DNA from 2 places in the Arthrobacter sp. StoSoilB20 genome. Region 1 is predicted to be linked to the other one. Evidence: riboswitches for the same ligand, from Rfam matches in the RefSeq annotation. Region 1 holds a riboswitch; the other holds the start of a gene.

Region 1 (7,844 bases):
ATCTGGTTCTTCGGTGCCCTGATCTCCAACATCGGCACGTGGATGCAACGTACCGCGCAGGACTGGCTGGTCTTTGACCACCTGACCGCGCACGACGCAGGGGCCATGGGCATAACCCTGGCCCTTCAATTGGGTCCCCAACTCTTCCTTGCCCCTTGGGCCGGACTGCTCGCCGACCGCTACAGCCGGCGGAAACTGCTCTTCATCACTTTGGTGGCCATGGCCTTGCTCAGCACCGGCCTGGGCATCCTGGTGTTGCTGGGGGTGGCTGAACTCTGGCACGTCTACGTCTTTGCCTTGTTGCTGGGGATCGTGACGGCTTTGGATGCACCCGTGCGCCAGACTTTCGTCTCCGAACTTGTCACCGACGAATACCTGCCCAACGCCGTGGCGCTCAACAGTGCATCCTTCAACGTCGCGCGGATGATCGGACCGGCCGTCTCCGGCGTCCTCACGGTGGTGGTGGGTCCCGGCTGGGTCTTCCTGATCAACACCGTCTCATTTGTCGCCATGCTCTGGGCACTGAAGCTCATCCCGGTGTCCTCGCTCCGGATCCAGCCCCGCGCCGCCGCGGGCAAAGGGCGGATCCGGGAGGGCCTCCGCTACGTCCGCAACAGACCCGATATCCAAGTTGTCCTGGTGGCCATCTTCATCGTGGGCACCTTCGGGCTGAACTTCCCCCTCTTCATCGCAGCCATGGTGGGTACTCAGTTCGGCATGGACGCCGGAGCATTCGGACTCCTGAACTCCGTCATGGCCATCGGATCCGTGGCCGGTGCCCTGCTGGCCGCCCGACGCGGACGGCCCCGCTTGAGGTTGATCTTCGCGGCAGCGGGTGGTTTCGGTGTCGCCAGCGCTTTGGCAGCACTGGCTCCCAACGCCGTGCTCTTTGGCCTGGCCCTGATTCCTTGCGGCCTGTTCGCCCTGACGCTAATCACCAGCGCCAACGGCTATGTCCAATCCACCACCGAGGCTGTCATGAGGGGGCGCGTCATGTCCTTGTACATGGCCATCTTCATGGGCGGTACTCCCATCGGAGCACCGTTGGTGGGATGGGTGGCCAACGTTGGCGGGCCGCGATGGTCCGTCGGCGTCGCTGCGCTGGCCGGCGTCAGCACCGCCGTCGTGGGTTTGGTCTGGATCATCCGCGCAAAGCAGCTGCGCCTCCGCTTTGATCGCCGTGCGCGCGGACTCAAGCATTTCCGGGTGGAGTCGCTGCTGGCCCGTCCCGTCACCGAGGAGGACGACGACGGCGTGGGCCGGCAGGGCGGATAAGGCGCCTTAAACGGCGGCGGCGTCGTCCGGAATACCTCCGAACGACGCCGACCAGCAGTCTGTGGTCCTACTTCTTCAGTTCGCCAACCACGTAGTCGATGCTGGCGAGCAGGGCTGAAACGTCGTCGGGTTCAATGGCGACAAACGTGGCAATGCGCAGCTGGTTGCGGCCAAGCTTGCGGTAAGGCTCCGTGTCCACCACACCGTTGGCACGCAGGGCCTTGGCAATGGCTGCGGCATCAATGGAGTCGTCGAAGTCGATGGTGGCGATGACATTGGAGCGGTCTTCGGCATTGGTGACAAACGGCGTCGCGTACTCCGATGCCTCAGCCCAGGAGTAGATGCGGTTGGCCGAGTCCGCAGTGCGCTTGCTGGCGAAGTCCAGGCCACCGTTGCTGTTGAGCCACTGCACCTGGGCGTCCAAGGTGACCAGGGTGGACAGCGAAGGAGTGTTGTACGTCTGGTTGAGCTTGGAGTTGTCAATGGCGGTCTGCAGGTCCAGGAAGTCCGGGATCCAGCGGCCGGACGCCTTGATCCGTGCAGCGCGCTCCAGGGCGGCCGGGGAGAACAGCCCCAGCCAGAGACCACCGTCTGAGGCGAAGTTCTTTTGCGGGGCGAAGTAGTAGACGTCGGACTCGGCGACGTCTACGTCCAACCCGCCTGCAGCGGAGGTGGCATCGACCAGGACCAGGGAGCCTTCGTCGGCGCCCTGGACCCGCTTGACGGGAGCGGCTACGCCCGTGGAGGTCTCATTCTGGGGCCAGGCGTAGACGTCGACTCCGGCCTCGGCTTGGGACACTGGACGGGTGCCCGGCTCGGACTTGATGATCGAGGAAGCATCCAGGAAGGGAGCCTTGTTGGTGGCGGCAGCAAACTTTGAACCGAACTCACCGAAGGAAAGGTGCTGTGCTTTCTTCTCGACCAGGCCGAAGGCGGCGACGTCCCAGAAGGCCGTGGAACCGCCGACGCCGAGGACAACTTCATAGCCCTCGGGCGCGCGGAAGAACTGGCTGAGTCCTTCGCGGACCGAACCCACGAGGTTCTTGACCGGAGCCTGGCGGTGGGACGTGCCCAGGATGGTGGACGACGCGGCAGACAGGGCCTCGATCTGTTCGGGACGGACCTTGGACGGTCCGGCACCGAAGCGTCCATCCTTGGGCAGCAGATCGGCGGGAATGGTGATGCTGGTGTCGCTCACGTGTGGCTCCAATGGGTATCGGCTAGAGATGGGTCGTGGCAGGTGGCATCAACTGCCCCTTCGACACCCCAATTCTGCCTGACCCGGTGCGACGGCAGGAACCTGTGGCCGTCATAGTCCGCCACGTGGAACGCCGGCAAACCATATGCGACCGGAATTATCCAGAGTAATTCCAAATAAGCTAGGCTAGGGGTTGGCGTTCAAGGGGCGGCGGTGCACTCCGCCTACCCCGGCAAGGGACGCTGTACGGTGGAGATTACGCAAGGAACTGCGTTCGAGGAGAGCTGAGCTGGATGACGGATCTGATCGATACCACTGAGATGTATCTTCGGACCATTTTGGAGCTTGAAGAAGAAAACATCGTGGCTCTCAGGGCCCGCATCGCCGAACGGCTGCGGCACTCCGGACCCACGGTTTCCCAGACCATCGGACGCATGGAGCGCGATGGCCTGGTGATTGTCTCCAACGACCGCCACCTCGAACTGACCGAGGTTGGGCGGAAGCGCGCCACCGAGGTCATGCGCAAGCACCGCCTCGCGGAGCGGCTCCTGGCTGACGTCATTGGCTTGGACTGGGCTTATGTCCATGACGAAGCATGTCGCTGGGAGCACGTGATGAGCGAGCGCGTGGAGCGCCGCCTGTACGAACTCCTGGAACACCCCACGGAATCCCCGTACGGCAACCCCATCCCGGGCCTGGAAGCGCTCGGCGGTCTTGCCACCCAGCCATTCCCCCGCGTGGACGTCAACCTCCTGCAGGCCATGGAGGGTTACGCGGCGAACTCCCGGGTAGCTGTCACCCGTTTGGCGGAGCCCATCCAGGTTGAGCCTGAACTTCTTACCCAGTTGGACGAGGGCGGTATCAGGCCCGGCGCTGCGGTCTCGCTGGAACGTGTGGGGGAGTACATTTCCGTCCGCGTCCCAGGCATTGAAGGTGCACTGGAGCTCCCACCTGAGGTTGCGGCACACGTCTTCGTCTCCGTTGGCTGACAAACCTGCCTTGCTGCACGGTGGCATATCTCACTTTTAGGCACCCGGCGAGCACGTGACCTGCGGTTTTTCGGGATTAGTGATAAGGGGTTGCCGCCCGCATGCCCGTTCCTGTTGATAACGAATTTATTACTGCGGGCCTTAATCCCCTATAGTTATCTACTAGCGCTGATACCAAAGCGTTACCTGTTCCGGAGCCGAGCTCTGCCAGCGGAACAGGTGTGCCATCCACCACTGGCAGAGGCGGGGGAACCACAAGCGGCTGTCTAAAGAAGCAGCCTTGGGGTGAAGTCCGCAGCAGAAGTGCCCATTTACGCATGTCCCTCTTGGGATACCTGTGTGCCGTGAGCGCTTCGTGCGGGCCGGGTCTTGAAACTCTCTGACCCGAATCCGACAGCTAACTTCGCAGGCTTTTTAGAGAGGAATAGAGTTTGACAACGCAGAACGTCAGGGGCCGTCGCCGCGCGTCGGGCCCCGCTGCTGAGCTGCGGCCAGCCCGCGTCGTATCGGAGATCCGGCCACGCGACACCAAACGCCAGGTTCGCCGCCGTAAGAGCCCGTTGCGCCAGGTTGCCGACTTCGCTGCAGCCAGTGGCGTCGGGCAAAAGGCCGGAGTTGCGCTTGCCGCCACCGGCCTGGCCTTGACTGTCGGTCTGCCGGCCACAAGCCCCGTCATGGCCACCTCGGAATCAGGCCAGACCGAGTCTGCCCTGGCAGTATCCGGTGGCAGCCAGCCGGAGGTCTCCGCGGCCGCATCGGCCAAAATCGACTTCAGCCGGGCAGCGGTTGCCACGGCTGCCGACCCCGACGGCAAGTTGAAGCAACTGCTCAGCGCCCAGTCCGCGGGCAGCATCCAGCGCGCCTCCTCTGCAGGCACCATGGCCAGCCCCCTCGACACGCTGACCACAGCTTCCCCGTTCGGCTACCGCGTCAGCCCCCTCACCGGAGGCGCCGGCGACTTCCACCGCGGCCAGGACTTCGTGGCGCAGTGCGGCACGGCCGTCCACGCAGCAGCATCCGGCAAGGTCACCTTCGCCGGATGGCACGAGTACGGCGGAGGCAACCGCGTGGTCATCGACCACGGCAACGGCCTTGAGACCACGTACAACCACCTGTCGTCCTTCACCGTCAAAGTCGGCCAGACGGTCACCCGCGGCGACACCGTGGCGCTCAGCGGCACCACTGGCGCCTCCACCGGTTGCCACCTCCACTTTGAAGTACAGGTCAATGGCGAAGTTGTTGACCCCATGGGCTGGCTTTAGTCCATTTGATGGTCGTCTCTCGCATTCGTGACACGCCTCGTGACCTGAATGTGACATTCGCGTTCAACTGTTGTACCGTACAAAGCGCATCGGCTTTTTAGGGGGCCGGTGCACTTGAGTGGATTGCCTAGCTCTGCCACTACTCAAGGTCCGTTCGCATAAATCGTCTGGCAGGGGCGGGGGAACCACTTCTGGTCTTCGTGAGAAGACCTTGGGGTTAAGTCGCGAAAGCTTCCTTGAAGCAGCGCGGCCGGATGACTCCCATCCGAATCCGACAGCTCACCTCGCAGGCATTGGGAGAGGCTACCTACGTGTCATCACGCACTACCCCTGCGCGCCATCGCGCTGAATCGGTTCGTACGAACCCCTTGAACTCGCTTTCCAAGGCTGTTTCATCCAACGCCGGTACCGTCGGCCGCCAGGCTGTTGTCCTGGCAGCAGCCTCAGGTCTCGTCCTCAGCGTTGGTCTGCCGGCCCAGGCAGCAGACACCGATGTTTCAAAGTCGGAAGCCTCCAGCACCCAGCAGATGGTCACCACTGCGGTAGTCACCGCAGAGCCCACGGCAACCGTCTCCTTCGAAAGCCCCGTAGTGGCCACGAAGGAAGCTCCCAAGGTTGTCCAGCGCGCTTCCCAGACCACCGGACGCACCTCGGCCTCCGGCGACCAGGCCACAGCAGGCGCTGTGACCGCCAAGTCCTCCGAAGCCAAGGATGCTGCTTCCAGCGCCGCCGCTTCCGGCCTCGCCGCGATCGCCTACACCGGCATCGGGCACCCTTACGTTTGGGGCGGCACCACCCCCAACGGTTGGGACTGCTCCGGATTCACCCAGTGGGTCTACGCCCAGGCCGGCATCAGCATCCCGCGCGTCAACGCCTGGACGGCCATGAAGCCCACCAGCACCCCTGCCCCCGGTGACCTGGTCATGCAGAACGGTGGAGCGCACGTAGGCATCTACGTGGGCAACGGCATGATGATCAGCGCCTTGAACCCGGGACAGGGCACGCTCCTGCACTCGGCTGCCTCCACGGGCACCTCCTCCTTCTTCACCCTCCGCTAGAAACAAACCGATTCGGGGTTCGCCGGCATGCCCCCAAGTGCCGGCGCGCCAATGAGCCGCGTGTACCCCAACTGCACGCGGATACGAAAAGAGAAAACCATGACCAGTGCACACAAGGTTGCACGGCATCGCGCTGAGGCCCCCAAGACCAGCTCGTTTGCCGTGATCGCCAAGTCCGTCAGTGAAAACGCCGGCGGCGTGGGCCGACAGGCAGCCGTTATTGCCGCAGCTTCAGGCCTGGTCCTGACCGGCAGTGTCGCAGCCAACGCTGCCGAGACCAAAGTGGACCGCGAATCCACTTCGACGTCTACCTTGGACGTCCAGTCGGTTGTGCAGTCCACTATCGCTGCCGACTCCACGGTTGCCATCTCCTACGAACGTCCCGTGGTCACCACGGTGCAGGCTCCGGCTCCCGTAGAGAAGAAGGCTCCCGCGAAGGCTGAAACCAAGGAGCCGGCGGCAAGCACGGCAACAGGCGGAAACGCCACGCTGGCCGTCAACACCACGGCTCCTGCGGCTAAGGCTCCCGCCGCTGCCAGCGGCCTTGGTGCCGCAATCGCCGCGGCCGCGTACGCACAGCTTGGCGTAACCCAGGACTGCACCATGCTGGTGACCAACTCCCTGGCAGCTGTCGGCATCAACTTCCACGACTGGCCGGCCGGCTACCTCTCCCTTGGCCGCACCGTCAGCGCAGCGGAAGCACAGCCGGGCGACCTCGCTTACTACGCCAACGGTGGTCTGGCCGGACAGGCCCACATTGCTGTCTACGTCGGCAACGGCCAGGCAGTTCACGGTGGATGGAACGGATCCACCACGGCACTGTTCAGCGTCAACGTCGGCTCCGGCCCGGTCTTCATTCGGGTCAACGGCTGATCCAGCCCTTCGCACTTCCAGGACACCCCGCAGGCTACGGCCCGCGGGGTGTTCTGTTTAACCGCGGATCCTTTGCCTAGGGGCCAGATCGGGTGTTCAGGGGGCAGATCGGACGCCCCTTCCGCTAACGATGCATGAACTCTGGGCGACACTGTGGGCGAAAGCACATATAAATTCGTTGATACGGCATACAAGTGCTTACCCTTATCTTGTCGATCCACAGCCCGTACATGCAGAGGGCAGCCGGCCCTCGTGCCCCTGACGGGTGCGGCCGTGAAGAGGTACGTGCATGCGCACACTCGTTCTGAATGCTGGATATGAACCGCTGGCGGTAATAACCTTCCGCCGGGCGCTGGTCCTTGTGCTGACTGGGAAAGCAAGCGTGGTGGCCGAAGGCGACGAGCCTGTCGTCGGGCCGCAGGAAGTTCTCGGAAGACCATCCGTGATCCTCCTCAACCGCTACATCCGTCCCCAGTACAACAAGATCACAGCCGTGAGCAGGCGCGGGGTACTGCGCCGCGACGGCCACCGCTGCGCCTACTGCGGGAAAACAGCCCACACCATTGACCATGTCCACCCCAAGTCCAGGGGCGGCGCGGATTCCTGGGAAAACCTGGTTGCGGCGTGCCTGAAGTGCAACAACGCCAAGAGCGACCACACACTGGCCGAGATGGGTTGGAAACTCCGTTTCAAACCCGGTGTGCCCCAGGGGACCATGTGGCAGATCAAGGAACTCGAGAAACCTGCGCCGGACTGGGACCCGTTCCTGTTGCCGGAATCCGCTGCCTGATCGATTTCTGCTGAGCTCCGGACGTCCGGGTACTCTGGGCGGATGGAGTTCAATGCCGTGATTTTGGCGGGTGGCAGGGCCACCCGCCTCGGTGGCGTGCCTAAACCATCGCTGACGTACGACGGCGCCACGCTCCTTTCGCATGCCCTGCAGGCTGCCCGGGGTGCTTCAGCCGTGGTGGTGGTAGGCCCCGATGTTCCGGTAGCGGGCGGTGTGCCGTTCCCAGTGGAAGTGCTGCATGCCCGCGAGGAGCCGGCGTTTGCCGGGCCGGCAGCGGCAATCGCAGCCGGCCTGGCGGCGCTGCAAAGCGGGCGTTCCCGCGCCCGGTGGACCCTGGTCCTTGCCTGCGACATGCCGCATGCGTCCCGTGGAGTTTCCGCTTTGTGGGATGCCCTGGCC
Region 2 (7,844 bases), 610 kb from region 1:
GCTGGTCCATGGGGCCCGCCTTCCACCTGCTGCTTGATGTTCCGGCCATTCTGCCAGAGGTTCTCCACCACAGATTCCCTCACGGCTTCATTGTCAATGGCCGGGGCAGAAGAAACCTGGTAATTCCTCCTCCCAAGGCCCACTATTCTCGGTCGGCACCGCCGAATCAAGGCGACTTTGGGCTATGTGCATAACGGTCCGGGCTCGGTTGCCGCGACCCCATTTTGCGCTGCGGATGAACACCGGAAACACGCAGACGTCCGAGGCTATCCATGGCAGAAAAAGTTCGGTAGTGTTCGATTCACCGAATGGCCGGCAAACGTGTTCCAAACCACACTCCGGCCATTTATTTGCGGCCGCTTGGGGACTCGGACGCGAGCCCACGCGATGCCGAACGGCACACACGTCAAGGAGGAACCAAGCAGTGTCACTCACGCCTGATTCCGCCACGGAACGCACCACCACCGTGGTCATCGGAGCCGGCCTGTCCGGCTTGGCAGTTGCCAGTGAGCTCAGCCGCTACGGCGTGGGCTCCATAGTGGTGGACGGGTTCGGTGCGCTGTCGGCAACTGGCCCTTCAGTCCACACAGGCATGCTTCAACGCTGTGATGCCGGCGATCCCGCAGCCATGCAGGAACGCAACGAGATCCTCCGCCACCTGCGGAACTACGCCGCCAGCCATCACCTGGACGTCCGCAGCACCACGCGGGCGGTGCGCCTTGATTTCCTGGGCTCAGACCCCTCCCAGCAGATTGGCTACGGCCTGGCCGCGAGTATGACCACTGCCGGCCTCAGGACAGGGCTCCACGCCTCCGGCCCCCTGGAATCCACGCGCCGCCAATGGGCCGTGCACACTGCCAGCGGCGTCCTTTTGGCCGACCACATTGTGGTGACACGCTGTGCCCAGAGCCAGCTGCGCCGCATGCTGGCGGAACTGGGCATAGCGATCGGCCAGAACCTGTCCGCGGCCATGCGGGCTGTCGGAATGCACCTCGTCGGAGTCGGCGAACTCATCACGCCCACACCGAAGGAAGTGCTTCGGCAGGCAAAGGCCGTAGGCCAGACGATCTCATCCAAGGTCGCCCTTGCCGCAGGGCCGGGCATAGCCACCGCTTAGCGGACAAAGGCTCCGGGGCCGCCCCTGAAGCGCCGTTTGGGCGAAGAAGGACCCTCCTGCGCCCGGATTCATGGCGCGCCCTACCGGCGTCGAACCTGACTCTGAACTTTTACTCACATAACTTAACGCCAAAGGCCGGTGTCCTCGAAGATTGGTTCTTCGGAGACACCGGCCTTTGAACTGAAGCGTGAGGCTTTATGCGCCAGCGCGTACGTAGGTCAGGGGACCCGTAGCAGTCAACCAGCTGATCGGGTGGATACCCGTCTGGTTGCCGTTGATGCCACCGCTGATTGCCTGGCCGTTGCCGATGTAGATGGCAACGTGGCCGGACTGGACGATCATGTCACCGGGCTGGGGTGAGCTGACAACCTTGCCGTAGTTCATGAACTGCATGGGACCGAGGTCGCCAACAGGGATGCCTGCCGAACCGAGGGCCCGCTCCACCATGGCGGTGCAGTCCTGCATGATGCCGATCTGGGCGTAGGCCGAGGCAACCATGGCAGCGTTGACGCCACCGACGGCCGGGGCAGCAGCTGCTGCAGGAGCAGGAGCAGCGGCGGCCGGAGCGGCAGCAGCAGCCTTGGCAACAGGAGCCGTTGCAGCTGCGGTGGTGACTGCAGCCTTCTTGGCGACGGGAGCCGGAGCAACCGGAGCCGGCTTTTCGATGACCGGAGCTGCTACGGAAGCAACAGCAGGACGCTCGAAGTTGACGGTGGCGGTGGCCAGTGCGGTCACAACCTGGGTGGGAGCCTCGGAAACGGTCTCAGCGACCGTGGCGGGGCTGGAGTCCCGCTGAACCGGAGCTTCAGCTGCGTGGGCAGCAATGGAGCCGGTCAGGACAAGGCCAGAGGCTGCTGCGATGACCGCTGCCTGGCGGCCAGCGCCGGAAGCGTTGCTGGCGACTGCCTTGGAGATCGAGATGAACGGATTAGGACGTACGCTGTCCGCCTTACGACGGCCGCGAAGAATGCGTGAAGACATGAAAGAGCCTCTCCCGATGCCTGCGAGGTTAGCTGTCGGATTCGGATGGGAGTCACCCGGCCACTACGCCCCGCTGTTACGCGGAAGCTTCGTGACTTCACCCCAAGGCACGCTCGAAAGCGACCTAAAATGGGTTCCCCGTCTCTGCCGTAAGGTTTGTCTGCGAACGGATTCCGGACTGCGGCAGAGCTAGGCAATCAGGCCGGAAGTGCCCGCTACGTGGAACAGGCACAGGTACAACCGTACGCGATGATCACGCCGAAGTCACATTTAAGTAACGAGAACCATGCTTCTGGCGTGTCGCGGTGACCATTTCGAGATCTTCGCAGCTACGTAGAAAACCCCGTTATTCCGCGGCAGAATCGCCCTCAGAGTCATTTGACGCAGCCAGTTTCCGGCGTGCAGTAACAGCCAGAAAAATAACGAGACCAACAGCAACCACGGCCAGCCCAACAATGCTCCAAGGGAAGGGCTGGGAGGCGTCGGCGGCAGGCTCGCTCTTACCTGTTGCCGGCGCCCCGGTTCCTGCGGTGGGCACAGCTGCGGAGGATGAAGCCGGGGCCGACGGCGAGGCACCTGCCGAGCCACCCGGCGTCGTGCTTCCTGCGGTGGCGGTGAACGTAAAGGTGCCCTCGATGGGGTGGGAATCGCTGCTGACGACGCGCCACACGACGGTATATTCGCCGGCGGGAGCGCCTTCGCGCAGCTTCTGAACGGCCTGGTTGTCGATGATTTCCACAGGTCCGTCGGCCCAGTTTTCGCCGGCCGCCGTGACCGTCACGCCCGAACCGATCGCGAGCGGCCGGTTGTTGAACGTTATGGAGACCGACGCCGGAACTTCCGCCACCGCTGTGCCGTTGGCCGGCGTCGTGGATTCTGCGACGTCGTGGGCAGATGCCGGGGCCGCGGAAAACAGCAGGGCAGAGGCGAAGGCAAGAGCGGCGACGACGGCGGCCAGAAGCGGGCGGATGGTACGCATGGGGCGGTTTCTCCTAGTGTTGGCTTCCTTACAGACTAGGCGAATCGTCCGGAGGCCCTTTACCGGACCGCATAGGATTTGAAAGCACACTCCCCTCGATCCCCGGAGTCCTTCATGCTTAAACAAGGTTCGGCAGTAGACCGCTACTTCAAAATTACTGAACGTGGATCCACGTACTCACGGGAAATTCGTGGCGGCTTCGCGACGTTCTTCGCCATGAGCTACATCGTGGTGCTGAACCCGTTGATCCTCTCCGGGGCTGATTCGAGCGGGGCGTCCCTCGGATTCACCGCCGTCGCCGCCACCACGGCGTTCGTAGCGGGCATCCTGACCATCCTCATGGGCGCCTGGGCCAAGCACCCGTTCGCCGTGGCAACAGGATTGGGCGTCAACGCGTTCGTCGCCGTGACAGTGGCCTCGCACCCGCAGCTGACCTGGCCGGACATGATGGGCCTTGTGGTCTTGTCCGGTGTGACCATGCTCATCCTGGTGCTCACCGGTTTCCGCACTGCCGTGTTCAAGGCCGTTCCGGAAGCCCTGAAGACCGCGATCGTGGTGGGCATTGGCCTCTTCATTGCGTTGATCGGCCTGGTCAATGCAGGGTTTGTCCGGCGGATTCCCGACGCTGCCGGAACCACGGTTCCCCTGGGACTTGGCGTGGACGGCAAGCTCATGGGCTGGCCCACCCTGGTGTTCGCAGTGGGCCTGATCCTGACCATCGCGCTGGTGGTCCGCAAGGTCCGGGGCGCCATCCTGATCGGCATTGTGGTTTCCACTGCACTGGCCGCCATCCTCGAATTCACCCTCCATATCGGCCCCAGCTTTGACGGCAAGAACGTCAACCCCCGCGGTTGGTCCCTGGTTGCCCCCACCCTTTCGGAGTGGGGCGCCCCGGACCTGTCCCTCATCGGCAAGGCCAACCCGTTCGGCGCCTTCGAGCACTTGGGGTTCATCGCCGCGGCACTGCTGGCGTTCGTGATCCTGCTGAGCATCTTCTTCGACGCCATGGGCACCATGGTGGGCCTGGCCAACGAGGCCGGAACGGTGGACAAGGACGGCAACATCCCCAACGTTGACCGCGTCCTCCAAGTCGATGCCCTCGGGGCGATCGTGGGCGGCGGCGCTTCGGTTTCCTCCAACCAGATCTTTGTTGAGTCCGGCGCCGGGATCGGCGAAGGCGCCCGCACCGGCCTCGCCTCGATCGTCACCGGCTTGCTGTTCCTGGTGGCCATGTTCTTCACCCCGCTCATCAACCTTGTCCCGTTCGAAGCCGTAGCCCCGGCCCTGGTGGTTGTGGGCTTCATGATGGTTTCCCAGGTGGGCAAGATCGATTGGCAGGACTGGGGCGTTGGCATCCCGGCCTTCCTCACCATTTCCCTGATGCCGTTCACGTACTCGATCGCCAACGGCCTTGGCGCGGGCTTCATTTCCTACGTCCTCATCCGCACTTTCCAGGGCCGCGCCCGTGAAGTCCACCCCCTCATGTGGGCCGTGGCAGCTGCCTTCCTGCTGTTCTTCGGCATCGGAACTGTGGAGGAGTTGTTGGGGGTCAAGTAGGGAAGTCCGAGATTCCGGACACCCGGGTGATTGGATCGCTGGTTTTAGTGCCCGCCTTCGGGTGTGCTTAAGGCATGGAAACCAGCAGCATCCCCACTGTCGACGTCAGCCCCACACCCTGGACGGGCCGCTTTGACGGGGACGGCACCGAACACCGCCGCTGGTGGCAAGCAGTAGCACCCCTGACCTCGGCCATGCCTGCCACGTCCTCGCGTCCCGCCGTCGTGCTTGGCTTCTGCAGCGACGCCGGTGTCCTCCGCAACAAGGGCCGCGTGGGCGCTGCCGCAGCACCTGCCGCCATCCGTTCAGCGCTGGGGCCGCTGGCGTTCCACCTTGACCGTGACGTGTTCGACGCCGGTGATGTGGTTGTGGAGGACGACTCACTGGAGTCGGGACAAGAGCGCGCCGGACGCGCCATATCGGGATTGCTCGACGCCGGAAACCTCACCGTGGTGCTGGGCGGCGGCCACGAGACCGCGTTCGCCAGCTACCTTGGGGTGGCAGGTTCTGAAGCAGTTCGCGGCAAAAGGCTCGGCGTGCTGAACCTGGATGCCCACTTTGACCTGCGCGATGAGCCCACGCCGAGCTCAGGCACGCCGTTCCTTCAGATGGCCCACGCAGAAGCGGCCGCCGGACGGGAACTGAAGTACGCCGTCGTCGGAATTTCGGAGCCCAACAACACGCGTGCCCTCTTTGATACGGCCGACCGCCTGGGCGTGAAGTACCTGCCGGACGAGCTGTGCACGCCGGAGGCTGTGGAGATTTTTGTTGCCGACTTCCTGGCCGGGGTGGACGTACTGTACTTGACCATCGATCTGGACGTGATGCCGGCTTCGGTGGCACCCGGGGTGAGCGCCCCTGCTGCTTACGGTGTGCCGTTGCCGGTAATCAGCGCGGTCTGCCGCCAGGTTGCTGCGAGCGGGAAGCTGCTGCACCTGGATGTCGCGGAGCTGAATCCGGAGTTCGACATAGATCACCGCACCGCCAAAGTGGCAGCACGCCTGGTGAACACCCTGCTCGCGTAGAGAGGCGTTTAGCCGGGCCTGTTCCCGGGAACTTCCTCCGCATAGCCTGTGTGGAGGAAAGGAATGGCGATGCGTGCAGTGTCTGTGCAGGACAAGTGGGCCTGGGTGGCCGGCCTGGTGGCTGTGGCCCTGGGCCTGGTGGCGCACATGGTGGCCGGCGGGAGCGCCCCCGCCATTCCCGTTCTCCTGGGCTTCGCCGCACTCGGCTGCTTGGCCGCCCAGCTGATCGCCCGATGGGTGCACGGGCCCTTGTTGTTGCTGCTGCTCTCCGGCGTGGCCCAGCAGCTGTTGCACCTCGGATTCGACGCCTTTGGTGGCTACTTCCCCGGCAACGGTTTCCTGGACCACTTCCACGGAGGGCAGTCCCTGGGGGACGTACCTGAGGGTGCTGCGAGCAGTGGCGGGGATGTACATCTCCTTCTATACACACACATGGCAGCGGCCATCCTCACACTGCTGGTGGCGTCGGGAGTTTCCAAAGTGGCCCGGCTGCGCTCCCCCGCGGGATGAAGCCAGGGACCACGCGTTTGTAGGCGCCTTGAGCCGCTGAGCCGCTGGAGCCCGTCCGTCACCGGAAGCAACGCAGGGCAACTTTCGCGTAGCGCGGCGACACCACCCCGTAGCGCGCCGACACCACTCCGTAACGCGCCGACACCCTGCGTAGCCCCACGACAGTCTTCGAAACCAACTTTGCAACGCCCACTTGCCGGACCCTAGTGTCGTTTGCACGTGGTGTACCCAAGAGGCCAGGGAGCTGCCTGCAAAGCAGCGTACGCGGGTTCGAATCCCGCCACCACGTCTCCTGGGCACACAGCGGATCCCCCTCCGCCAGCACGCATCCATACGCAGGCTCCACATGAGACCCACATCACGGGACTGCCGGTCATCTTACAAATTTTCAGCCCCGCCCACTATGATTGATGGGTCGCCCTCGCATGCGGCACGTAATAGGAGGCCCCCCAATGACCCCTGCAATGATTGCAGAACGCGAAATTCGCCTGTCCTTTTCCAAGGCAGACGAGATCCACGACGGCCTTGACCGCGCCGTGGATGCCCTGATCGAAAGCGCAGCAGCTGACGCTAACTGCGGCATTCTGGTGACCCGGCACGAGCCCGGCACCTACACCGTGGCTCTGGACGAATCCGTTCCCTTCGGTCAGACCCGCGAAGTACTCGCTGCCTGATACCCCAACGCATCGCCGGCAGCGACGCCAAAAACCGGGGCCCGTTCCCTTCCGCATCTACTACCCGCGGAAGGGAACGAGCCCCGGTTTCTGTTTAACAAGTACCTCGACAGTAACTGCAGCTACGCCCGGCGGAGAGTGACGCCGTCGGACTTCATGAACAGTTCCTTGCCCTCTTCGGTGACGCCGGAGCCGGAATGCTCAAGCCACACCACGTTTCCACTGCCGGAAACTTCCTCGACCCGGCCCGTCGCAACCACGTGGGCGTACTTGACCACTTCCACTGCCTCGCCAACCACCAGCGTCCGCCAGTCGGTGACCGTAGCCGTGTGAGCGCTTCGCCTGGACAGGACTGCACCGCGTGCCTTCATTGAACTTCTACCCCTTTGTGGATGTTCTCTGTTGTGTATTGAGTTGTCTGCACCATTGACCGTCAAGCCCACGACATCGTTGGCGTGGACGTGACGTACACCATAAGTTTTACTACATTTGCCACGCCCCGGTGATTGCGTTGCGAACAAAGACCGGGGCGTGGCAAATATGCCCATCAAATGAGCGTTTTATTCGACGTCAGGCCAAAATCCCGACGGCGGATTCGGCGGCCGCACGGACGGCGCCGGAGCCAACCAGACGGTCAGCCGCTTCCAGTTCCGGGGAAAGGAACCGGTCCGTGCCCGGGCCCTGGACCACTTCGCGCAGCACCTCAAGGACCGCCGTGCCGGCGGGACCCGGGGTGAGTTCGCCGTCGGACATCTGCGTGCGCATGTCGATGGCGCGGGCGCTGGTGACAAGCTCGACGGCGAGCACGCGGCGGAGGTTCTCCACGGCCTTGCGCAGCTTCCGGGCAGCGTGCCAGCCCATGGACACGTGGTCTTCCTGCATGGCGGAGCTCGGGATGGAGTCCACTGATGCGGGAACGGCCAGGCGCTTGTTGTCAGAGACGAGCCCGGCTTGCGTGTACTGGGCGATCATCAGGCCCGAGTCCACGCCAGGGTCTCCAG

The links. A riboswitch is a leader RNA that binds a small molecule or an ion and turns the genes downstream of it on or off. The one in region 1 is predicted to bind cyclic di-AMP.
Region 2: it holds a riboswitch for cyclic di-AMP, as region 1 does, so the genes downstream of both, LDN85_RS02400 (NlpC/P60 family protein) here and LDN85_RS05205 (M23 family metallopeptidase) in region 1, are expected to answer to the same signal.

The regions. Positions count from the first base shown of each region.
Region 1 covers NZ_AP024651.1:1,104,314-1,112,157, forward strand. Annotated here, with positions in the region: gene LDN85_RS05190 (MFS transporter) at 1-1,275, shown strand, start outside; gene serC (phosphoserine transaminase) at 1,343-2,473, opposite strand; gene LDN85_RS05200 (metal-dependent transcriptional regulator) at 2,767-3,462, shown strand; cyclic di-AMP (ydaO/yuaA leader) riboswitch at 3,648-3,889, shown strand; gene LDN85_RS05205 (M23 family metallopeptidase) at 3,894-4,724, shown strand; cyclic di-AMP (ydaO/yuaA leader) riboswitch at 4,863-5,031, shown strand; gene LDN85_RS05210 (C40 family peptidase) at 5,036-5,782, shown strand; gene LDN85_RS05215 (NlpC/P60 family protein) at 5,882-6,655, shown strand; gene LDN85_RS05220 (HNH endonuclease) at 6,945-7,445, shown strand; gene LDN85_RS05225 (NTP transferase domain-containing protein) at 7,488-7,844, shown strand, end outside.
Region 2 covers NZ_AP024651.1:494,579-502,422, reverse strand. Annotated here, with positions in the region: gene LDN85_RS02410 (universal stress protein) at 1-10, opposite strand, end outside; gene LDN85_RS02405 (FAD-binding protein) at 425-1,117, shown strand; gene LDN85_RS02400 (NlpC/P60 family protein) at 1,313-2,098, opposite strand; cyclic di-AMP (ydaO/yuaA leader) riboswitch at 2,102-2,294, opposite strand; gene LDN85_RS02395 (copper resistance CopC family protein) at 2,445-3,077, opposite strand; gene LDN85_RS02390 (NCS2 family permease) at 3,192-4,634, shown strand; gene hutG (formimidoylglutamase) at 4,709-5,659, shown strand; gene LDN85_RS02380 (hypothetical protein) at 5,729-6,169, shown strand; tRNA gene LDN85_RS02375 (tRNA-Cys) at 6,388-6,458, shown strand; gene LDN85_RS02370 (hypothetical protein) at 6,622-6,843, shown strand; gene LDN85_RS02365 (hypothetical protein) at 6,966-7,214, opposite strand; gene hutH (histidine ammonia-lyase) at 7,414-7,844, opposite strand, start outside.